Regions from separate parts of the Janthinobacterium tructae genome, predicted to be linked through region 1. Evidence: predicted binding sites of a transcription regulator. Region 1 holds the regulator's gene; each other region holds the start of a gene.
The links. The regulator sigma-54, encoded in region 1, starts transcription at its own class of promoters, with help from an activator protein. The targets are predictions, from matches to a motif close to TGGCANGNAANCTGCTTT.

Region 1 (8,038 bases):
GGTCGTCATCCCCGTCGCCGCCGGCCGCAACATCGCCGTGCTGCTGGAAGCGGCCGTGCGCAATACGATTCTGCAGCTGCGCGGCATCGATACCTTGCAGGAGTTCATGGAGCGGCAGAGGTTGGCAATGAGTGGTGACTAATTACCGGGGTCCGACCCGACGGGTCTGACCCCACATTGACGCCAATGGCAACAATTAAATACAAGCAATGCTCGAACAATAATTGCAATAATTTGTAAAGATCATTGCCTCGGGAGCGCAGTGCCAATCTTTATTGTATGATCGGCGTATGCATATCGTCCTTATCACCGGAATATCCGGCTCCGGTAAATCCGTCGCGCTCAATGTGCTGGAAGATACCGGCTACTATTGTGTCGACAACCTGCCACCGGCCTTGCTGCCCAGCCTGGTGCAAACCTTGCTCGACGAAGGCACACCGCAACTGGCCGTCGCCGTCGATGCGCGCAGCGCCGAGTCGCTGGCCAGCCTGCCGCACAATGTGGCCCTGCTGCGCGACCAGGGGCATGACGTCAAGGTGATGTTCCTCACGGCCACCACGCATTCGCTGGTGGCGCGCTTCTCGGAAACGCGGCGCAGCCATCCGCTGTCGCACGAATTGCGTCCGAACCAGAACCCCGCCAGCCGCCGCACCCTGATCGAATGCATCTCGGAAGAACGCGAGCGCCTGTCGACCATCGAACAGCTGGGCCATGTGATCGATACCTCGGAACTGAGCGCCAATAAATTGCGCGCCTGGATCAAGGATATCGTCGCCTCCGAACGCGCGCCGCTGACCCTGTTCTTCGAATCGTTCGCCTTCAAACTGGGCGTGCCGCTGGACGCCGATTTCGTCTTCGATGTGCGGGCCTTGCCGAATCCCTATTACGACCTGGCGCTGCGTCCGCTCGACGGACGCGATGCGCCCGTGATCGCCTTCCTCGACGCGCAACCGAGCGCGCTGGAGCTGCTGGCCGACATCCGCGCCTTCATCGAGAAGTGGTTGCCGTCATTCAAATCCGACAACCGCAGCTACCTGACGGTGGCGCTCGGTTGCACGGGCGGCCAGCACCGCTCCGTGTACATGGCGGAACGGCTGGCGCAATACTTCGGCCCCAACGAGCGCGTGGTCTTGCGCCACCGCGAGCGCAGCTAATTAATCGAGGTGGCGCAGCGGATGCGCTGACGCCGGCCAGACGGGCGCAAAGAAACGCGCCACCATGGCTGCATCGACCTCGTCCAGGCTGGCAGGGTTCCAGCGTGGCGCATTGTCCTTGTCGATCACCAGCGCGCGCACGCCTTCGAGCACTTCGCCATGCGCGAAATTGTGGCGCACCACGCTGCGCTCCAGGCGCAGGCAATCGGCCACGCCCAGATGGGCACCGCGTTGCAGTAATTCCAGGGTCACCGACATCATCAAGGGAGAACGCAGGCGCATGGCCGCCAGGGCCTTGCCCGCGAACGCGCTGTCGTCCTGCGCCAGCGAGGCCATGATGGCAGCCACGGAAGGGGCGCCGAAGTGGCGGTCCAGCGCCGTGCGCGCGGTGGCCAAAGGAGAAGCCCCCGCCTCGGCCTGAAACGGCGCGGCCAGCGCCTTGATGGCCACCGGCAAGGCCTCGCCCGGCGTCGAGTCGAACAGGGCCAGCAGCGCCCCCATCTGCGCCTCGGGCAGGTAGACATCGGCCAGGCCCGTGTACAGGGCATCGGCCGCGTTGATCGTCAAGCCCGTCAAGCCCAGGTACAGGCCCAGCCGGCCGGCCAGGCGGGACAGGAAATAACTGCCGCCCACGTCCGGGAACAAGCCGATATTGACTTCCGGCATGGCCATGCGCGTGCGGCCCGTGACGATGCGCAGGCGGTTGCCGGGCCCGGCTTGCGCCACGCCCATGCCGCCGCCCATGACCACGCCATCCATCACGGCGATATACGGTTTCGGGTAGAAATGAATCACATGATTTAAGGCGTATTCTTCCGTAAAGAAATCTTCCAGCAACGCACTGCCGCCTTGCGGCGTAGCCAGGCCCGCATCGTAAAAGAAACGGATGTCGCCACCGGCGCACAGGGCTTTTTCGCTGCTGGAACGGATCACGACGGCGTCCACCTGCGGATCGTCGCGCCAGGCCAGCAAGACGGCACTCAGGGCGCGCACCATCTCCAGCGACAGGGAATTGAAGGCTTTCGGACGGTCGAGCACGATGTGCCCGGTACGGTTGCGGATGGAGGTCTGGACGAAGTCGCTCATGGCAGGCAGAAAGAAGTGAAAGTGCAAACATTCTAGCGCCTGCATGGGGAACATTGCGTTCGACAGGTACGGGCGCAAAAAAGGGCGCAAGATGTGCGCCCTTAGTTGATCACAACTGCTGGAAGCGGGTGGCCTTAAACGGCGACGACGGCGTCTTCCTCGGAGTTGTCTGGCAGATGCTTGATCGCCTCTTTACCGTGCCCTTGCACTTTGGTTTTGTATTTCATCACTTGCCTGTCCAGCTTGTCGATCAGGATATCGATTGCGGCATACAGGTCATGCGCCAGGCTTTCCACATAGACAGTTTTGCCACTCAGACGCAGGTTGACTTCGGCCTTTTGACGTTTTTCTTTCTCTTTGAGGTTATCCACGGTCAGAATCACGGCGATATCGATAACTTGATCGAAATGACGTTTCACGCGCTCCAGCTTCGTTTGTACGTATTCACGGATGGCTGGTGTCACTTCGAGATGATGTCCGCTGATGGTGAGATTCATACACACTCCTAAAGATGATCGGGTTCGTGCGGTCCATCCTATCCGGCCCGCAGAGGAACCGAAAAAAACTTACAAACACTTACGCAGGCTCACTGGCGGAATTTTCAACGCTTCCCGGTATTTGGCAACAGTACGTCGCGCAATCACCATGCCTTGTTCCCCCAGCATGTCCGCAATCTTACTGTCGGATAAAGGATTTTTAGGGTCTTCTGCTCCTGTCAGTTGCACGATCAATGCCCGTATCGCCGTCGATGATGCTTCGCCCCCCGCTTCGGTGGCGACGTGGCTACCAAAGAAATATTTCAACTCGAACATGCCGTGCGGGGTCAGCATGTACTTTTGAGTTGTTACCCGCGAGATAGTACTCTCGTGTAAACCCAGTGTATCAGCTATTTCACGGAGCACAAGGGGGCGCATGGCAACGGCCCCATGCGAGAAAAAGTTCTTTTGTCTTTCTACTATCGCTTGCGCCACGCGCAGGATCGTGTCAAAGCGCTGGCGCATATTCTTGATCAGCCACTTGGCTTCCTGCAACTGTGCGCCCATGGCGCCCTCGCCCTTGCCCTGCTTGAGCAAGTTGGCGTACATGGCGTTGACGCGCAGGCGCGGCATGACGTCGTTGTTCAGGGTGACTTGCCAGCCATTGCGCGCGCGCTTGACGACGACGTCGGGCACCACGTAATCGGACACGTCCGAGGCGAACACGGCGCCCGGATGCGGATTGCACTGGCGAATCACCGTCTGCGCTTCGCGCAAGTCTTCCTCGTCGCAATCGAGGGCTTTTTTCAGCTTGTTGAAATCGCGCTGGGCAAACCAGGCCAGGTGCTTTTCCACGATGACGAGGGCCATGCGCCGCGTCACCATGGCGACGTGCGGCAAACGCTTGATTTGCAGCGCCAGGCATTCGGATGCATTGCGCGCACCCACGCCGGGCGGATCGAAACTTTGCAACAGGGACAAGGCCGTGCGCATCTCGTCGGCGTCGATTTCCAGCTCTTCCGGCAGGCGCGCCAGGATGTCGTCGAGTGACTCTTCCAGGTAGCCATTGTCGTCGAGCGCGTCGATGATCAGCTCGACCAGCGCGCGGTCGCGCAACTCGAGCACCGTCACGCGCATCTGCTCCATCAGGTGCTCGCGCAGGGTGCAGTGATGGGCTTCCAATTGCGGACGGGAATCTTCGTCGTCGGGCGCCTTGCCCCGGCTCGCCTCGCTCCAGTCGCTGTCGCCGCCGTCCGCGGCGGCCGGGCCGTCGCCCGCCTCGCCATCAAAGGCTTCTGCTTCGGCCGGCGCCGCAGGCGCATCCTGGCCTGGCGGCTGGGGCGGCGCTTCGGCCGGCGCGGCCGTGGAACTCAGGGCCCCGTCGGACAGCAGGCGCAGCGAATGATCGAGCGGATCGTCGAGGCGCTCGAGCAAGGGATTGTCCGTCAGCAGTTGCTCTAGTTCCTGGTGCAATTCCAGGGTAGACAATTGCAACAGGCGTATCGATTGCTGCAACTGCGGCGTCAGTGCCAGGTGCTGCGAAGTGCGCAGCTGCAATGATTGTTTCATTGGCTCACATGCGGAAGTGTTCGCCCAGGTAGACCCGGCGTACCGACTCGTTCGCGATGATGTCGTCGGGGCGTCCCGACGCCAGCACCGAGCCCTGGTTGATGATGTAGGCACGGTCGCAGATACCCAGCGTCTCGCGCACATTATGGTCGGTGATCAGCACGCCGATATTGCGCTCCTTCAAGAAGCGCACGATGCGCTGGATCTCGATCACGGCGATCGGGTCGACACCGGCGAACGGTTCGTCGAGCAGCACGAAACGCGGGTCGGTCGCCAGCGCGCGGGCGATTTCCACACGGCGGCGCTCGCCGCCCGACAGCGACAGCGCCTGGTTCTCGCGCAACTTTTCAATTTGCAAGTCGGCCAGCAATTTATCCAGGCGCTCCTCGATCTCGGCCTTCTTCAGGGGACGGCCTTCGACGGTCTGGATTTCCAGCACGGCGCGGATATTGTCTTCCACCGTCAGCTTGCGGAAGACGGACGCTTCCTGCGGCAGATACGACAGGCCCATCTGCGCGCGGCGGTGGATCGGCAGGCGGGAAATGTCCACGCCGCTGATATCGATGGTGCCGCCGTCCGACGGCACCAGGCCGACGATCATGTAGAACGAGGTGGTCTTGCCGGCGCCGTTCGGGCCCAGCAATCCCACCACTTCGCCGCATTCGACTTGCAGCGAGACATCATGCACGACTTGCCGCTTGCCATAGGTTTTTTGCAGCCCGCGAACGATCAGGGTGCTGCCGCAACGTGTATTGTCCATTAGTTCTTTCCTGGTGCGGGCGTGGCCGGCGCCTTGGGCTTCGGCTGGATCACCATGCGCACGCTGCCGCCATCGGGCGTGCTGGTGCCGCTGTCGGAATTTTCCATTTTGAATACTTCCTTGCGGCTGTCATACGAGATGAAGGCACCGTTGGCCACGTCGGTCACTTTCGTGCCTTCCAGGCGCGTCAGCTTGGCCTTGGAAAACAGTTTCACCACTTCCGTCTTGTTATCGTATTCCACGCGCTCCGCCTCGCCTTCCACCCACAGGTCGCCCGCGCCATCGCGCTTCTGGCGGAAGGTGGCCAGCTTGCCGGGATCGGCCCAGAAGGTGATGAACTGGTAGCCTTGCGGGTCTTCCGTGATCAGGGCCCGGCCCGCCTTCATGGTCAGAGTCCCTTTCACCAGCACGACGTCGCCCGTCAGCGTGCGTACCTGCTTGACGTCATCGACGTGGCCGCTACGTGCCGTGATGACGGCTTCCTTCTCGGAATCGGCCTTCTCGGCATGCGCCACGCCCATCATGGCCAGAGAAAATACGGTCAACAGCAAGATATTCTTCATAGTATGGTTTCCTTGTTTCATTCTGTCATTTTGCCGCCGCAGCCGGGCGCGGTTTCGGCGGGAGGACCATGCGCAGCGCATTCTGCACTTCCACCACGCCAGTGGCGTTATTGGCCTTCATGCCGATGCCATTGATGCGCGAGGCGCCCGTCAGGATATCGACAGGCACGTCCGTTTCCATTCTTTCTTCATCCGGGAATACCGTCAGCGCTTCCGTCTTGACTGTCAGGTTCTGCGCCTTCGGACTGGCCACGCGGTCGATCACGACCTTGCGGTGCAGTTGCAACCGGGTATTGTCCTGGTCGATATGCGCCAGTTCCGCATTCATGTTCATCGGCGGCATGCCAGGCGTAAGCTTGCGCACGAAAGGCTGGTCGATATCGGATGAATCGTCGAGCGGATAATGCGTGAGCTTGGTGCCCGATACGATATAGCTGGGTTTACCCGTCAAGTCCATGCGCACCAGGCTGAAATTGGTGATGAAATAGTCTGGCTCATCCAGATGCTTGCTGGCCGTGATGTCCTGGGCATTCTTGTTCATCACTTCCAGCAGCCAAAAGCTGCCCAGCGCAAAGACGACGGCCCCCAGCACGGTAAAAATCATGCGCCAGCGATGGGCGCCTCCTGGCTTACGCATAGGATTTCACTCTTTCAAATCTGACTGGCGGCAAGGCGATGCGCCTCACTCCAGGAATGGCGCCATGACGCGCGCATAGTTATCCTGAGCGCGCAGCAGGAATTCGCAGATCTCGCGCACCGCGCCACGGCCGCCGCCGGCCTGCGTCACATGGTGCGCCAGGTCCAGCGCTTCCGGACGCCCGCCCGGCACGCTGACGGCAAAGCCCACGCGGCGCAGGATGGGCGCATCGATGACATCGTCGCCGATATAGCCGCATTGCTCTTCCGTCAAGCCCGTCAGCGCCAGCAGTTCGCGAAACGGCGTCAGCTTGTCGTGACCGCCCTGGTGCACATGGGTAATGCCCAGGTCTTGCGCGCGGCGCGCCGTGATGGCCGAGCGGCGCGCGCTGATGATGGCCGTCTGCACGCCCGATTCCTGCAGCAGCTTGATGCCCAGGCCATCATACACATTAAACGTTTTCATCATCTCGCCATCGGGGCCGAAATGCAGGCTGCCGTCGGTGAGCACGCCGTCGACGTCAAAGATCATCAGTTTGACCTTGGCCGCGCGCGCCAGGTTGTCCGCTACGCTATCCATCAGATCACCTTCGCTTGCGTCAGATCATGGATATGCAGCGCGCCCACCAGCTTGCCGTCGGCATCGACGACCAGCATCTGGTTGATGCGGAACTGCTCCATCACGGCCACGGCATCGACGGCCAGGCGTTCGGGCGCGATGCTGCGCGGCTGCGCATGCATGACGTCGCGGATCGCCACTTGCGTGAAATCCTGCACGCGCTCGAACATGCGGCGCAAGTCGCCATCGGTAAACACGCCCACGGGGCGCTCATCCGCATCGACGACGGCCGTCATGCCCATGCCCTTCTTCGTCATTTCTTCCAGCGCCTGCAGCAAGGAAGCGTCCACGGGCACCTTCGGTACACGTTCGCCGCTGCGCATGACGTCATGCACATGCGTGAGCAGGCGGCGGCCCAGGGCGCCACCCGGGTGCGAGCGGGCGAAATCTTCTTCCTTGAAGCCGCGCAAGTCGAGCAAGGCCACGGCGATCGCGTCGCCCAGAGCCAGGGTGACGGTGGTGCTGGCCGTCGGCGCCAGGTTCAGCGGACAGGCTTCTTTCTCAACGGAAATATCCAGGTGCACGTCGGCCAATTGCGCCAGGCTGGAGTTCGGTTTGCCCGTCATGGAAATGAGCACGCCGCCCATGCGCTTGACGACGGGCATGATGGCCATCAGTTCCGACGATTCGCCGGAGTACGATATGGCAATAAAAGCATCGTCCGAGGTGACCATGCCCAGGTCGCCATGGGCCGCTTCGGCCGGATGCACGAACAGGGCCGGCGTGCCGGTGGAAGCGAGGGTGGCGGCAATCTTGCGCGCGATATGGCCGGACTTGCCGATGCCGGAGACGACGACACGCCCCTTGCATTGCAGCAACATCGCCACGGCGCGGCCTACGCTGTCGTCCGTGGCCAGGCGCGCGTGCAGCGCAACGATGGCGTCGGACTCGATCTGCAAGGTGGTGCGGGCCAGCGCGACGGCGCGCTCGGTCGTCGCTTGCATGTCAATTCGATCAAAAGCTTTCAGCATTGTTTTTTCATGGGTTACACTCATGCCCAAAGTATAAACGAATTAGGAAAGCAAAAAACTTGCCAGTCACAACAAACAACGATTTCCATTGACCGCACCGGGCAACCCATGTTTTCCTCGCTTGAACTGACCCTGATGTTACTCGGCAGCGCCGTGCTGGGCGTGGTCGCTTTCAGAATGTTGCATCTGCCGCCCATGCTGGGC
Region 2 (8,038 bases), 2.6 Mb from region 1:
TGCGATACCGATTGCGTCAAGGCGCGGTAGCTGCCAGCTTGCATGCTCATGTTGTCGCCTCCGTTGCCCGCGTCATTTTTTCACCGCACAGGTACGGAAGCCAAACGGCAGATACGCGGGACAGAAGCGGAAAATGCCTGTCGCCAGGGGAATCACGCCCAGCCAGCCCCAGGCGCCGATGGCACCGGCCAGGGTGGCCACGATCAGGCCCAGCCCCAGCAGTATCCGAATGGCACGATCAATATTGCCGACGTTCGCGTTCATGGTCTTGCTCCTCAATGGTTAATCTGCTTAAGCGTTGCGATGACAACACGAGATACACGCCCAAGTTTCAGGCACGCGTCACGCTTTTATCACAGCATATTTCGTGCCAGCGTTGCACGAGCGGAGGAATAGATATAAAACAGGGACTTAGAGCGCTGCGGCAGGCAGCAGCGCGCTGCCAGCCGACGGGTGGCACTGCCACTCTGGCAGCATGGCAGTGCCGCCAGGCTCCTGCCAGGCGACGCCCAGCGCTTGCAGGCGGCGCTACAAGGTACGCTCGCTGAGGCCCAGGTACGCCGCCAGCAGGTGCTCGACGCGGATCACGCCATCATCGGCAAACAGGCGAAAAATAATCAATCAAAGGATGGCAATGCTGGTTTGGCGACCGGTTTTCCGGCATCAATCCAGGCATCAATACCGCCGGTGATCGAAAGCACGTTCAGATAGCCCATGTCGTGCAAGGAACAGGCTGCGAGCGCTGAGCGTCCGCTGTTTTTACAATAAAGCACGATGTTCAGATCCCGCGAAGATAGCTCGGGCGTATTGCCAAGCTTGAATTCCAACAAGCCGCGCGACACATGGATGGCGCCGGCAATGTGACCTGCAGCATATTCGTCGGCTTCGCGCACATCGATCAGCACATCGGCATCGAGGATCGCTTGCTCGGCATGATCCAGAGATATTTCCTGGATGCGCGCCTTGGCGGCGGCAACCAGATCGTGGGCAGTCTTCATCAAAATTCCTTGTGAAAAATGGTTGGATGAAAAGACGGCAAGCCTTCATGCCTGCCGCCCTGATATTACAGCGACTTGGTCGAGTAATACCAGTCCACGGTGTCATAACCTTCGGAGGCGCGATTGTCAGCTGCTTCGGCAGTTTTAGGTGGCGGCACGATGACAGCCTGGCCTGGGCGCCAGTTTTCCGGTGTCGCAACTGCATTGGCATCGGAGGTTTGCATAGCGGTCAACAAACGAACGAATTCGTCGATGCTGCGGCCATTGCTCATTGGGTAATACACCATCGCGCGCAGAATTCCTTTGGGATCAATGAAGAAGGTCGCGCGCACAGCCTGGGTGTCGGCAGCGCCCGGATGCACCATGCCATAGGCACGTGCAACTTCCATTTTGATGTCTTCGATGATAGGGAACGGAATGGCGACGCCAAATTTTTCCTGGATGTTGCGTACCCACGCCAGGTGCGAAAACAAGCTGTCGATCGATAAACCAAGTAGTTCGCAACCCATTTCGGTAAATTGTGGCGCTGCCTTGGCAAAACCGATAAATTCGGTGGTGCAGACCGGCGTGAAATCGGCAGGATGGGAAAACAGAATCAGCCACTTGCCCTGGTAGTGCGCCAATGTACGGTCGCCATGCGTAGTTTTGACATTGAAGTCGGGTGCCGGCGAGTTGAGTTGTGGAAAGCTTGCTGCTTGAGTGTTATCCATGATGGTGAACTCCTGAAATTGAAGAATATAGAAAGGATGTGATGCAAATGGTCAGTTCAGCGGTCGTGCCAATTCCTACGTAAGCTGCTCCAATCCAATATATTGCCGGCGCATCAGCCGTTCGCCGCAGCACATGCGCTGCGGCCATCGGTATTGACCATATGGTCGGCCATGTCGCCAAAGGCGCGCAATACCGTCGCATGCAGGACCGGATCGCGCACTTGTTCGGCCAATGCCTGGCGCATGCACAGCATCCATTCATCGCGCTGGGCAATGCCAATCGCATACGGTGCATGGCGCATCCGCAAGCGCGGATGGCCGCGCTCGTTGATATACAGCGGCGGCCCGCCGAACCAGCCGCTGAGAAACTTGAACAGGCTATCGGCACTGCCGGCCAGGCTCTCCGGGTGCAGGCAGCGCACCGACCAAGCCTCGGGCAGCTCATCCATCAGCGCGTAAAAACGATCGACCAGCGTATGCATGGCTTGCTCGCCGCCCAAACGCAGATAGACGCTGTCTGGCGCCAGAGCGGACTCTTCTTTCATGTCATTCCCTTTCATCAATTGCCACTCAAAAATTTTATCCACAGCGCCACGGCTAGCGCCGCCATGCAGGCCCAGCTTGAAAATAGGCACCGCCAGGCCAGCGCCTGCGGCACAAAGCCGACGCCGCGCACGAAGCCAGCGCTCATCGCAAAAAACAGCGCCGTCATCAACCCATGGTCAGCCTTGCCTGTGGTATCCACCATCAAAGGTGGATACACGGTCGCCACCAGCATGATGACAATTGCCATTGTCAGGCTGGGCACATGGATGTGCGATGGCGCCGCCGATACTTGCGTGGCATTCGTGGTTTTGATGGTTTTCGTAACGCTCATGGCAGGCTTTCGTGGCGTTCGCCACTTTCTTCATCATCTTGCTGCGCGCGCGCGGCTTCGTTTTCTCCCCACATTGCATTCATGATGGCCAGCAGCAGCGCAAAGCCGACTCCCAGCATCCAGGCGAAATACCACATAATGTGTTTCCTTAATTGATTAACAAGTCAAACCAGGTCATGAGCCGAATCTGTCAACGGCTGAACGCTTCAATACGCCGAATGTTCATTGGCCTCGATGTGCGCTACAGTGACCTTGCCGCGCATCACGCGATAAGTCCACGATGTGTACATCACGATCAACGGCAGGAGGATCAATGTGGCCCACAGCATGATGGCCAGGCTCAGATGGCTGGAAACGCTGTCCCACAGCGTCAGGCTGGCATCTGGCATCGATGACGATGGCATAATGAACGGAAACATCGACGCCCCGGCCGTGCCGATCACGCCGACTACCGCCAGCGAGGACGCAACAAATGCAGTCAATGTCCAACGTGCCAGCAACAAGCTTGCTGCCAGCAGCGCGCCCGCGATACCCAGCGCAGGTAGCAGCCACAACAGCGGTTGCTTGGCATAATTGCCCATCCACGCGCCAGCTTCGCGCACGACCGTCTTGCCCAGCGGATCAGGCAGCGCTCCCATATCGATCACCGATGTGATCCGGAAGCCTTCAATGTGTTGCAGCCAGAAGCCGGCTGCGATGAAAGTGACCGTCAGCAAGATGGCTGCGCCGATGGCACCCTGGATCGCGCGACGCTGGAGCACGCCTTCTGTGCGGTGCGCCAGATAGGTGCCGCCTTGCAGCGTGATCATCGCGCTGCTGACGACGCCGACCAACAACGCGAACGGGTTCAGTAGCTGCCAGAAACTGCCTGTGTAGGTCGACACCAGATAGTCATCGAAGTGGAATGGCACGCCTTGCAGCAGGTTGCCGAACGCGATGCCGAACACCAGGGGCGGCACCACGCCACCGATGAACAAACCCCAGTCCCATGTGCTGCGCCATGCAGCATTGTGGATCTTGCTACGGTAATCGAAGCCGACCGGGCGGAAAAACAGCGCCCACAGCACCAGCATCATGGCCCAATAAAAGCCGCTGAACGCGGTCGCATACACGATCGGCCAGGCAGCAAACAAGGCGCCGCCGGCGGTGATGAACCAGACCTGGTTGCCATCCCAGTGCGGGCCGACCGTGTTGATGACGACGCGCCGTTCGATGTCGCTCCTGCCGACGAATGGCAGCAGCGTGCCCACGCCCATATCGTGCCCATCCATGATCGCAAAGCCGATCAACAGCACGCCCACCAGCAGCCACCAGATGATTTTAAGAGTGGAATAATCGAGCATCTTGGTTCTCCTTATGCCTGTATGGGCGAATGACGAGCAACATCTTGCTGATAGCGGCCGGTGCCGAGGCTGCCCGGTCCCTGGCGCGCGAACTTGACCATCAAGAACATCTCGACGATCAGCAGCACCGTGTAGAACACGATGAAGCCGGCCAGCGAGCCATAAAGGTTATTGACGCTGAGCGTGGAGACGCTCATGTGGGTTGGCAACACGCCATAAATAGTCCACGGCTGGCGGCCATATTCGGCGACGAACCAGCCCAGTTCGCAGGCGATCCACGGTGCTGGCAGCATCCACAACGCCCACTTCAGTAGCCACGGCTTTTTCGAACACGTCGATTTCAGCGTACTCCAGAACGCGAGGCCAAACAGCAGCAGCATCGCCACGCCCAGGCCCACCATGATGCGGAAAGCCCAGAACATCGGCGTCACGCGTGGCATCGTGTCGTTGACGGCGCGCGCGATCATTTCCGGGGTGGCCTGATTGACATCGACGACATATTTTTTTAGCAACAGGCCAAAACCGAGATCTGCCTTATGCCGCTCGAACACCTGCAGCGCGACGGTGTCAAGGCGATGCTTGCGCAGCGTTTCCAACGCCGTCACGGCCAGCATGCCGTTGATGATGCGCTCGCGGTTCTTGCTCTTGATGTCGTGGATGCCGGGGATTTGCTTGCTCACCGAGCGGGTGCCGATCAATCCCATGACCCACGGCACCTCGATTTCCCAATTGTTCTTCGATTCAGCTTCATTGATGCTGGCCACCAGGGTCAGGCTGGCGGGCGCTGGCTTGGTTTCCCACATCGCTTCGATCGCCGCCATCTTCGTTTGCTGGGCTTCGCCCACGGTGTAGCCGGACTCGTCGCCGAGAACGATCACGCTCAGCACCGACGCCAGGCCGAACGCGGCCGCCACGCGGAAGCTGCGCTTGGCGAATTCGATATTGCGGCCCTTGAGCAAGTACCAGCTCGAAATCGACAGCACGAACATCGCGCCGGTGACATAGCCGGCCGATACCGTATGCACAAACTTGGCCTGCGCCACCGGATTGAACACCACGGCCCAGAAATCGACCATTTCCATGCGCATCGTCAGGTAACTGAATTCGGAGCCGACCGGATTTTGCATCCAGCCATTCGCAATCAATATCCACAACGCCGACAAGTTGGTGCCGATCGCCATCAGCAGCGTCACCAGCAGATGCTGCGGCCGGCTCAGGCGGTTCCAGCCGAAGAAGAACAGGCCGATCATCGTCGACTCGAGGAAGAACGCCATCATGCCTTCGATCGCCAGCGGCGCGCCGAAGATGTCGCCGACATAATGCGAGTAATACGCCCAGTTGGTGCCGAACTGGAATTCGAGCGTGATGCCGGTGGTGACGCCGAGCGCAAAATTGATCCCGAACAACTTACCCCAGAAGCGCGTCATGTCTTTCCAGATCACCTTGCCGGTCATCACGTAGACGCTTTCCATTATCACCAGCAACCACACCATACCAACGGTGAGCGGCACGAAAAGAAAGTGGTACATCGCCGTGGCGGCAAATTGTAGCCTCGACAAGTCCACCAATTGTTCTGAAATCACTTTCTTGCTCCTTGAGAAGATGTTATGCCACTGATCCGGTCTGAGACGCCATCTCCATCGACGCTGACGCGGGCGTCGCGCACGAATGACCACCACAGTGCAGTCAAGACAATGATCTTGATCAGCACAGCGATGATTAACTGGCGCAGGAGGCGTTGGTCGACAGGGGGCATAACATCTTTAGAGCAGGTTTCATGCCAATGAAATTTTTTTTAATTAATCAATTAAAAACAAGGACTTGAACATTTTTATTGAAAACAGTGCTGAAATATGGCAGCGCAATTTACCGTCACACTGTCAGTCACTGCCATGACTGACAGACGCTGTCATGATTGCGCGACGGTGTGAAACCGGCGGTTGCTGTTTTTTCTGGCTGGCAACTGCATTGCCATGTCGCCGTAAATGGCAAAAGCGCGCCCCCCCTTGCCAGCGAGGGTAATTTCACATGGCTAATCGGTACCGATGCGCCTCGGGCATGAACACAGTGCTTTTATGTAAAAAAGCTTCCTCGGAGGGAAGCTTTTCATCGGGATTGCGAATGCATTCCCTGAAACTGTTTGACCAGGTAGTCAGAACGCCAGCGTTTTCACCTCGGACCTGAGCAAATAGGCAATCACGTCGGCAGGTATGGCCGCTGTCACACCGTCCAGCAAGTCACTAGCCTGGCGCCCGGCATTTGGCAAGTACAATGCGCAGACCTCGACCTTGGCGCCGCTCTTGATCAAGCCCTGCAGCATTTGCTGGGGCGTCACATTGCGGGGCTTCAGGCTTGGCATGACCTTACCGATGACAGCAATGTCGCCGCCGGCATCACATAACAGCACGCGTACCGTGGCTTTTTGCTCGATCGCCTGACTGGCCAGTACCAAGCCGGCAGCTTGCGTCATGGGACTGCCGCTATTGATCGTCAAAAATAATTCGGCAGCTTGACCAGACAACGATACCGCCAACAAACCAGCACCCACCAACATCGGTTTTTTCATGCGAACTCCTGTAAAAATTACCTGCATAGCAGACCAGCCAAAGGAAAGATGCCTGTTTGCCCAGCAGCGCGAATGACAAAACATCACACGCTGACTGGCGCGCAACGGACGCCCCGTAATTTCATACATAGCAATATGCGCGCCATATCCGCTGTGAATAAATATTCCATCATGCAATCAATGACTTGTAATATCCCCCGCAGCTATTCTGCCTTGCAGAAACCGCATGGCAGTCAATTCTGGCAGAACTTGCTGCCAAAAGCTGACCGCCACTGGCAGTCCTCCGGCGCTGTCAAGCCAGACCTAGCTTCTTCAGGCGCCGGTATAGCGTGCGTTCGCTGATGCCGAGTTTCGTCGCCAGTTCGCTGCGGGTGCCGGTGAAGGTGGCGATAGCCTCCGTCAACGAGGCGCCGATCGGAATGGTGTCGATCGGCAGCGCCGGTAGTGGCGTAGACGGCCCCAACGCGGATGGCAAATGTTCGCAGCGGATCACGCCATCGTCGGCAAACAGGCGCGCGCGCTCGAGTACATTGCGCAATTCGCGGATATTGCCCGGCCATGCGCGCAACTGTAGTTGCAGCAGCGCTTGTGGTTCAATTGTCAGGCGGCGCTGGCCGGAGATACTATGCTGCAAGAACGAATGAACCAGGAGCGCGATGTCATCGCTGCGCTCGCGTAGCGCCGGCAAGTGAATCGGGAAGGCGCTGATACGGTAATACAAGTCGGTGCGAAAGGCGCCTTCCGCCATCATTTTTTCCAGCGACTTGTGGGTCGCCGCCACCAGTCGAAAATTGGCATGCTGCGTCTCGATGCTGCCGACGCGCCGATAGGTGCCAGACTCGATCAAACGCAACAATTTCACCTGCATGGCCAGCGGCACATCGCCGATCTCATCCAGGAACAACGTGCCGCCCTGTGCCGTTTCAACCAGGCCCGGCTTGCGCGCGGTAGCGCCGGTGAACGCGCCTTTTTCATGGCCAAACAGTTCGCTTTCAAAAAGCGTTTCGGTCAAACCAGAGCAATCGACGACAACGAACGGTCCACTGGCACGCGCACTGCCCTCGTGCACGGCGCGGGCAAACAATTCCTTGCCGGTGCCGGATTCTCCCAGCAGCAGCGCCGGCAACATCGACGGGGCGACCCGCTGCAACGCCGACAATGCCAGATTGAATGCTGGCGAGCGACCGACCAGGCCATCTCCGCTGGGGCGCGCCGACGCGCTGCGCACCACGGTGAGCCGCTCGACGTAGGCGACGATCACGCCGCGCTCATCGAGGATGGGACGCAATTCGACTTCGACATGCTCGGGGCCGCGCGGCGTGTGGTGGATGTGCAAGACCCGGTCCGGTCCGCGCAGTTCCAGGGCCTTTTTCATCGGACAATGTTCGCCAGCCTGGTCGCACGGGACATCGTAGTGATGCGAGACGCGGTAACACTTGTGGCCGATGTACGGCTTGTCGACGCTGGCGAACTGGCGCTGATAGGCGGTATTGGCTGCCAGGATGTTGTATTCAGGATCGAGCACAATCATTGGATCTGGCTCG
Region 3 (8,038 bases), 200 kb from region 1:
CCTTGCTGCCGGCCCTGCTGCATGCGGATGGGCCGACCACCGTGCGCATCAGTGGCGGCACGCACAATGCCATGGCGCCGCCCGTGCATTTCCTGCAGCGCGCGTATGGCCGTGTTCTGGAGCAGATGGGCGCCGAGGTAGAGATGACGCAACAGCGCTATGGTTTTCATCCCGCAGGCGGCGGCGAGGTGCTGGCCACCGTGCAACCGTGCCAGCGCTTGCGGCCCATTTCACTGCTGCAGCGCGGCGAACGGAAGGCCGGGTATGCGGAAAGCGTGGTGGCGGGCGTGCATGTAAACGTAGCGCAGCGCGAGCTCGAGCGTGTCGCCGACGGCATGGGCTGGAGCGGCAAGCAGCTGCGCCTCGTCGGCTTGCCGGCGGAGCAGGGACCGGGCAACGTCCTGTTGCTGACATTGGAACATGAGCACGTCACGGAAGTATTTACGTCGTTCGGTGAAAAATCCTTGCTGGCCGAAACGGTTGCCAAGCGCCTGTTGAACGAGGTGCGCGCCTATCTCAAGACGGACGCGGCAGTCGGCGAGCACCTGGCCGACCAGCTCTTGCTGCCGATGGCGCTGGCCGGTGGCGGTAGCTTCAGTTGCAGCAAGGTGTCGCAGCATGCGCTGACGAATGCGGAGGTAATTGCCCGATTTTTGCCCGTGCGTATCACTTTCGAGCAGCGGGAGGGGGGCAGCATCTGCACGGTGGCCGCCTGACCCTCTTGGTGACACAGATACCTGTTGCAGCTGTTCCAAATTGATACATGGGCGACCGGATGTGGGGCATGTACGCATGGCATGGCATTTGCTCTTCTTGGATATTCACTAAAAAAACCAAGGAGACCAGCATGACCTATTCCATCCGTACCCTGCTCGGCGTGGCAGCCGCCGGCGCCGTCGCCCTCACTTCCCTGCTGACCTTGCCGCAGGCCTATGCGCACGGCAATGTCACGCCGCAAGGCGTCGACACCACGGGCTTGCCCAAGGTGGGCGACAAGTGGCTCGAACAAAACCCGTATCGGGGCAACAAGCTGGCCTTGACGGTCGGCACGTCGGCCTACAACCAGAATTGCGCGCGTTGCCACGGTATCGAAGCTATCTCGGGCGGCATCGCACCGGACTTGCGCCAGCTCGACCGCGATTGCTTCGGTATCAAGAATGAGACAAAGAAACAGGCTTGCTACAAGGAAACTGACAATTATTTCCTGGCGAGCATCCGTCACGGTAAAGTACGCAATGGCGCCGTGTACATGCCGCCGTTCGAAGGCGTCTTCAACCAGGAAGCCATGTGGGCCATCAAGACCTATCTGGAAACCCGCCGCGAGCCTAACTGAGCCGATTGACCACCAAGGAGTCCCATGCATTCATTCCAACTCCCGGGCGCGCGCGCGATGCTCTCGCTCGCCTGCCTGGCGCTATGCGCAGCCGCGCCAGCGCGCGCCGACTGGCAGAAAGTGCAGCAGTCGGGCAGCCTGAAAGTGGCGGTGTACAACGAGTTCGCGCCGTTTTCCGACAAGGGCACGGGCATCGATATCGACATTGCCGAAGCGCTGGCCAAAAAGCTGGGTTTGAAACTGAGCTTGCTGCCCTTTCCCGCCGGTGAAAACCTGAACGACGATTTGCGCAATATGGTGTGGAAGGGGCATTACCTCGGCTATGGTCCCGCCGATGTGATGCTGCATGTGCCGGTCGATAAAAAATTGATGGCCGATAACGATAAGGTCGAAATCTTTGCGCCGTATTATGTGGAAACCGTGCGCCTGGCGCACAGCGCGCAAGCCGTGCCGCAATTCGATGGCGTCGCTTCGCTGGCCGGCAAGCGTATCGGCGTGGAAAAGGTATCGATCGCCGCCATGCTGATGCTGGGCGAAGACAATGGCAAGTACCGCGACGACGTGCGCATCTTCGACACGGCCGCCGAAGCCTTGCAGCAATTGCAGGCAGGCAAGCTCGACGCCGTGCTGGCGAATCGTTCGGAAATCGAGTCGGTGCTGAAAAGCGATCCCGCTTTTCCCTTGAGCGAAGTGGCGTTCGCCCGCCTGCCGCGTGCCGGCTGGGCCGTGGGCCTGGCCGTCAGCCGCCAGCAGCTCGACGTGGGCAAGTTGCTGCAGGCAGCCATGAACGAGATGGCGGCCAGCGGTGAATTGAAAGCCATCTTTGAGAAATATGGGGTGAAGGAAGCGCGGCCGTAATAGGCCATGTTGAATGACAATAAAGCCCGCGCTTCGGAAGAGGCGCGGGCTTTTTCATGAGAACGCCTGAAAAATGTTCAGGGCAATGCAACGCCGCCATGGACTTTTTCTCAGGTGTTCTTAAAACGAGTATTGCGCGCTAGCGCCTAACAACCAATTGCGTCCCGGCGCCGCTTCATAGTAGCGCTTGTTGCTGTCGCCGACGATGACGGAGCCCACGTAGGTCTTGTCGAAAAGATTGTTCAGGCGGGCAAACTCCTTGAAGCGCCAATTCCCCACGTTTTGCTTGGCATTGACCCTGGCATTGAACACCGTGTAGCCGGGCGCCGGTTTTTCGATATTGCTGTCTTCCGCGTACACCTGATTGCTGGCCACGCTTTCCAGCGCCGCGCCGAAGCGGTCGAGCGTGTCTTTCCAGGCCAGTTCCGCAAACAGGTTGGCGCTGGGCGCGCCCGGCAAGCGGCTGCCTTCGCGCACATTGCCAAAGGCCTGGTCATATACGGCGTGCAGGCTGGTCAGCGCCACTTTTGTCGTGAAACCATACGGCAGGCTGGAGTCCAGGGACACTTCCATGCCCTGGCGCAAGGTCTTGCCCGCATTGCGGTAGCTGGTGCGCCCTCCGCTGGAACTGTCGACCACCAGCTCGTCGTTGGTCTTGATCTGGAACACAGCCGCGTTCACATGCGTGTTGTTGCCGATCCTGGCCTTGACACCCGCCTCCAGGTTGGTGCTGGTGGCCGGTTTCAGCTGGTAATTGAAGCCGCCGCCCGTGCCCGAGTAAAACAGTTCGTTCAAGGTGGGTGCTTCGAAGCCGCGCGCGGCGCTGGCGTACACGTTGACGTTCGGCGTCAGTTTATACAGCAGGCCCAGCACCGGAGTCGTGTGGCTGAATTCCAGGCTGCCGCTGTCGTTGCCATTGCTGAGGAAATGGTCGTTAACTTCCACTTTCATCTTGCTGTAGCGCACACCAGCGCTGAGCAGCCATGGCCCGCTTTGCCATTCCATCTGGAGATACGGATCGAGGCTGGAGACGACATCCTGCTCGTCGCGGCGCAGCTTGCCTTTTACGCCAAAGCTATTGCCAATGTAATTCTCATAGCCGGTGCGGTCATCGCTGGAGCGGCCGTAATCGATGCCGATGGTGGTGCTCAGCTTGCCGTCAGCCAATTGATTTACGTGCAGCCAGTTGGTATCGATGCCATAGAACTGGCGCTGGAAGTCGACCACACCGCCCGAATGGCTGGCCGGTGCCTGGAAGCCTTTGGTGAAAGCCTGGTACTGGATGACATCGCGGTTGCCGCCATACACCATCACATGCAGGCGGTCGTCGCCAAACGCTTGTTCATAGGTGGCGCCGATCTGCTGGTGGTCGATACTCTTGCGCGTGTTGTAGCGCTCGGCCAGGGTGCGTTTCGGGCTCTGTGTATCCGTCGTATCGATTTCGCCGGCGCGCGGGTCGCGGGCAAACGTGGCCCAGGTGGCGCCCAGCGGATCTTGCGTGTTGCCCTGGTGCAGGCTGTTGGCGACGATGGTCAGCTTGCTGTCCGCATTGGGCTTGACGGTGATCTTGCCGAACGCCTGTTCGCGCGTGGCGGCGCTGTGGTCGCGGAAGCCATCCGTGCGGAAGCGCGAACCGTCGAGCACGTAGCCGATGCCGCCTGCCTGGCCTTGCGCCGTCAGGTCCACCTTGCTGGTGCCGAAACTGCCGCCCGTTACATTTAGTTCGACGGACGGGGGATTCTGCCCATCCTTGGAAAACAGCTGGATCACGCCGCCAGAATGGTTGCCATAGATGGCAGAAAACGGTCCGCGCAGCACTTCGATGCGCTCGGCCGTATCGAGGTTGAAGGTAGCGGCCTGGCCCTGGCCATCGGGCATGCTGGCAGGAATGCCATCGCTGATCAGTTTGACGCCGCGCACGCCGAAGGCCGAGCGGGCGCCAAAGCCGCGCGACGAGATCTGCAAGTCTTGCGCGTAGTTCTGGCGGTTCTGCACAACCAGGCCCGGCACTGCGGCCAGCGCTTCCGATGCATTGACGCGGATTTGGCCATCCTGAATGCGGGCGCTGTCGACCACGTCGAGCGAGGCCGGCACTTCCTGGCTGGGGTGGGCGATGCGGCTGCCGCTGATGACCACCGTATCCATGAGTTGCCCGTTGGCCAGGTCAGCTGCCTCGGCGGCGAAAACGTGGGGGGCGAGGGTGGCGCTGCCGGCGACAAACAGGCTGGCAATGGTGTTCAAGCGGAAACGATGCTGCATGCGGGTTCTCCAATGTGAATAAAAGCCTGCTTGAGCGCGTGAGCGGCGCAGGTCTGCATAGTTGTATCAAGCAATATGCCTGCCATGTCTCCATTGGTGGGCTGAAATTATACGCGCGTCAGTGGCACGGCGTTTGCATGCAGCAATGTTCAGAGGCGCCGATGCCGCGCGCTTTTCCTGTGTTTTCCATTGAAAAGGTGATTATGCCCAACTTCTTCTCACGCTTGCGACAGGTCTGCTGGCTGCTGCCTGCGCTTGCCAGCAGCGCCCTCCAGGCCGCTCCTTTTGCCTATGTCCCCAATGAAAAATCGGGCACCTTGAGCGTGATCGACACGGCGACCGACCAGGTGGTGCACCAGATCGCGGCAGGCAAGCGGCCGCGCGGCATCGCCGCCGACCCGACCGGGCGGCAATTGTTTGTCACCGATGCCGCCAGCAGCGCCTTGTTGCTGATCGATAACGCGAGCGGCACGCCCGTGCGCACGGTGGCGCTGGGCAAGTCGCCCGAAGGCGTCAGCGCTTCGCAGGACGGTCGTTACGTGGCCGTGGCCGTCGAGGAAAACAACAGCGTGAGCTTGCTCGATGGTCAGACGGGCGTCTTGCTCGCCGATATCAAGGTGCAGGGACGCAATCCGGAACATGCCGTGTTTAGCCCGGACGGGCGCTGGCTGCTGGTCAGTGCGGAAGAGGCCGAGCAAGTCGATGTCATTGATGTGACGCAACGCCGCCAGGTGGCGTCCATCGCCGTGGGCTTGCGTCCGCGCGGCATTGGATTCAGTCCGGACTCGGGCCACGCCTATGTGGCGTGCGAACTGGTCAACGCCGTGTATGTGATCGACATGGCTGCGCGCAAGGCCGTCGCCACCATTCCAGCGGGCAAGAATGCCAACGGCATCGCCGTCCATCCCAGCGGCAAGCAGGTGTATGTCTCGAACGGCACGGACGGCACGGTGATGGTGATCGATACGGCCAGCAACAAGGTGACGGCCACCATTCCCGTCGGCAAACGTCCGTGGAATATGGCCATCACGCCCGATGGCAGCAAGCTGTACGTGGCCAATGGCCGCTCGAACAGCGTGTCCGTCATCGATACTGCCAGCGCGCGCAAAGTGGCCGATATTGCCGTGGGCGAATTGCCATGGGGCGTGGTGATACGGTAGTGGTACAGGCGCAGGTGTTCCAGTCTGGTACACCTGTTCCATTGTGCAGCGGCGCAGGGAGCGCGATGCGGGGTGGTGGCGAGGCTGGCACGGATTGGAACAGGGGCCGCGCCGCCTGTTCAAAACGCCAACACAGCCACGCCCACGGCTCAAGCCCGGGGCATGCGCTGAAAAGCGCGCCGGTATTGACGCCACGCCCTTGTAACAGGGGGAAAAGCGGCTAAGTTTGTAGTGGGATGGTGAGCTGGCACGGCATTTGCGGAAGACTCCGTGTACTCACCCCATCTGTACCAGGACGTTTGATTTTAATTAAGTAATTCCATTCTAATTAACCCGATAGAGGACGACATGAATCTCGCAGACATCAGCAAACTGGGCGTAGCCAATCCCTTCAAACAACGTTATGACAATTACATTGGCGGCCAGTTCGTTGCACCAGTAAAAGGTGAATACTTTCCTAACATCACACCCATCACGGGCTTGCCGTTTTGCGAAATCGCCCGTTCCACGGCGGAAGATGTCGAGCTGGCGCTGGACGCCGCGCATGCCGCCAAGGATGCCTGGGGCAAGACTTCACCCGCCGAGCGCGCCAATATCCTGAACCGCATCGCCGACCGCATCGAACAAAACCTGAGCCTGATCGCCACGGCGGAAACCATCGATAACGGCAAGCCGATCCGTGAAACGATGAATGCCGACATTCCGCTGGCCATCGACCATTTCCGTTACTTCGCCGGCTGCATCCGCGCGCAGGAAGGTTCCGTCGCGCAAATCGACGCGGAAACCTATGCCTATCACTACCATGAGCCGCTGGGTGTCGTGGGCCAGATCATCCCGTGGAATTTCCCGATTCTGATGGCCGTGTGGAAACTGGCGCCAGCCCTGGCCGCCGGCAATTGCGTGGTCCTCAAACCGGCCGAGCAAACCCCCGCCTCCATCATGGTGTTGATCGAACTGATCGGCGACTTGCTGCCACCGGGCGTGTTGAACATCATCAACGGTTTTGGCCTGGAAGCGGGCAAGCCGCTGGCGTCGAGCAAGCGCATCGCCAAGATCGCCTTTACGGGTGAAACGGGCACGGGCCGCTTGATCATGGGCTATGCCGCGCAAAACCTGATTCCCGTCACACTGGAGCTGGGCGGCAAGTCGCCGAACATCTTCTTTGAAGATGTGATGGATGCCGATGATGATTATTTCGATAAGTGCCTGGAAGGCTTCACCATGTTTGCGCTGAATCAAGGCGAGGTGTGCACCTGCCCATCGCGCGTGCTGATCCAGGAATCGATCTACGAGAAATTCATCGAACGGGCCTTGAAGCGCGTGGCCGCCATCAAGCAGGGCAACCCGCTCGACTCGTCCACCATGATCGGCGCCCAGGCGTCGCAGGAGCAGCTGGAGAAAATCCTGTCCTACCTCGACATCGGCCGCCAGGAAGGCGCCGAAGTGCTGGCCGGTGGTGAGCGCCATACGCAGGCAGGCGATCTGGAGGGCGGCTACTACGTGCGTCCGACGGTGTTCAAGGGCAACAACAAGATGCGCATCTTCCAGGAAGAGATCTTTGGACCAGTCGTGTCCGTGACCACCTTCAAGGATGAGGCCGAAGCGCTGGCGATTGCCAACGATACCTTGTACGGCCTGGGTGCCGGCTTGTGGACGCGTGACGGTTCGCGCGCCTTCCGCATGGGACGCGCCATCCAGGCGGGCCGCGTGTGGACCAATTGCTATCACCTGTATCCAGCCCACGCCGCGTTCGGCGGCTACAAGCAGTCGGGTATCGGCCGCGAAAACCACAAGATGATGCTCGACCACTACCAGCAAACGAAGAACTTGCTGGTGAGCTATAGCCCGAAAGCCCTGGGCTTCTTCTAAACCGGCAACAGGCGCCGCGCCCTTAGCCGGGGGCGGCGCGCAGAAAGGGATGCCATGAGTGCAGCAATTGCCCGGGTGGTCGCCACCGATGCGGCGCTGGAAATGATGGACAAGTTACGCCAGCGTCACGGCCCGCTGATGTTTTTCCAGTCGGGCGGCTGCTGCGACGGGAGTGCGCCCATGTGTTATGCGCTGGGCGAGTTCGATGTCAGCGATACCGATATCTATCTCGGCAACTTGAATGGCACACCGTTTTACATGGGACTCGAGCAATTCGAGTACTGGGAGCATACCCAGTTGATTATCGATGTGGTCGATGGCAATGGCGGCATGTTTTCACTCGACAACGGCACTGGCAAGCGCTTCCTGACGCGCTCGCGCCTGTTCACCGATGAAGAGTGCGCGCTATTGCATGCCCAGCCGCATGAGCACCGCAAGACCTGATACACACATACTAATAAAACAGAGGGAGATGATTGTGCAGAAAAAAATCATGGGGATCGTCGTCGGTTTGAGTGTCGCCTCGTTGGTCCAGGCGGCCGACGTGGGCAATGTCACC

Region 2: a site for sigma-54 is predicted at 5,694-5,711, ahead of cydP (cytochrome oxidase putative small subunit CydP). Genes of this name have one in related genera too.
Region 3: a site for sigma-54 is predicted at 4,573-4,590, ahead of FJQ89_RS21565 (beta-propeller fold lactonase family protein). Genes of this name have one in related genera too.

The regions. Positions count from the first base shown of each region.
Region 1 covers NZ_CP041185.1:4,706,066-4,714,103, reverse strand. The annotation lists gene hprK (HPr(Ser) kinase/phosphatase) at 1-142, shown strand, start outside; gene rapZ (RNase adapter RapZ) at 291-1,154, shown strand; gene FJQ89_RS20675 (enoyl-CoA hydratase/isomerase family protein) at 1,155-2,240, opposite strand; gene hpf (ribosome hibernation-promoting factor, HPF/YfiA family) at 2,375-2,737, opposite strand; gene FJQ89_RS20665 (RNA polymerase factor sigma-54) at 2,807-4,285, opposite strand; gene lptB (LPS export ABC transporter ATP-binding protein) at 4,290-5,045, opposite strand; gene lptA (lipopolysaccharide transport periplasmic protein LptA) at 5,045-5,608, opposite strand; gene lptC (LPS export ABC transporter periplasmic protein LptC) at 5,634-6,245, opposite strand; gene FJQ89_RS20645 (KdsC family phosphatase) at 6,291-6,824, opposite strand; gene FJQ89_RS20640 (KpsF/GutQ family sugar-phosphate isomerase) at 6,824-7,858, opposite strand; gene FJQ89_RS20635 (monovalent cation:proton antiporter family protein) at 7,943-8,038, shown strand, end outside.
Region 2 covers NZ_CP041185.1:1,013,976-1,022,013, reverse strand. The annotation lists gene FJQ89_RS04475 (carboxymuconolactone decarboxylase family protein) at 1-44, opposite strand, end outside; gene FJQ89_RS04470 (YgaP family membrane protein) at 73-264, opposite strand; gene FJQ89_RS04465 (rhodanese-like domain-containing protein) at 618-998, opposite strand; gene FJQ89_RS04460 (peroxiredoxin) at 1,064-1,708, opposite strand; gene FJQ89_RS04455 (group II truncated hemoglobin) at 1,822-2,253, opposite strand; gene FJQ89_RS04450 (cyd operon YbgE family protein) at 2,268-2,501, opposite strand; gene cydX (cytochrome bd-I oxidase subunit CydX) at 2,582-2,722, opposite strand; gene cydB (cytochrome d ubiquinol oxidase subunit II) at 2,792-3,928, opposite strand; gene FJQ89_RS04435 (cytochrome ubiquinol oxidase subunit I) at 3,940-5,511, opposite strand; gene cydP (cytochrome oxidase putative small subunit CydP) at 5,508-5,684, opposite strand; gene FJQ89_RS04430 (DsrE family protein) at 6,081-6,494, opposite strand; gene FJQ89_RS04425 (sigma-54 interaction domain-containing protein) at 6,787-8,038, opposite strand, start outside.
Region 3 covers NZ_CP041185.1:4,906,471-4,914,508, forward strand. The annotation lists gene rtcA (RNA 3'-terminal phosphate cyclase) at 1-716, shown strand, start outside; gene pedF (cytochrome c-550 PedF) at 848-1,333, shown strand; gene FJQ89_RS21555 (substrate-binding periplasmic protein) at 1,358-2,191, shown strand; gene FJQ89_RS21560 (TonB-dependent receptor family protein) at 2,312-4,450, opposite strand; gene FJQ89_RS21565 (beta-propeller fold lactonase family protein) at 4,654-5,610, shown strand; gene adh (aldehyde dehydrogenase) at 5,959-7,479, shown strand; gene FJQ89_RS21575 (DUF779 domain-containing protein) at 7,534-7,923, shown strand; gene FJQ89_RS21580 (methanol/ethanol family PQQ-dependent dehydrogenase) at 7,973-8,038, shown strand, end outside.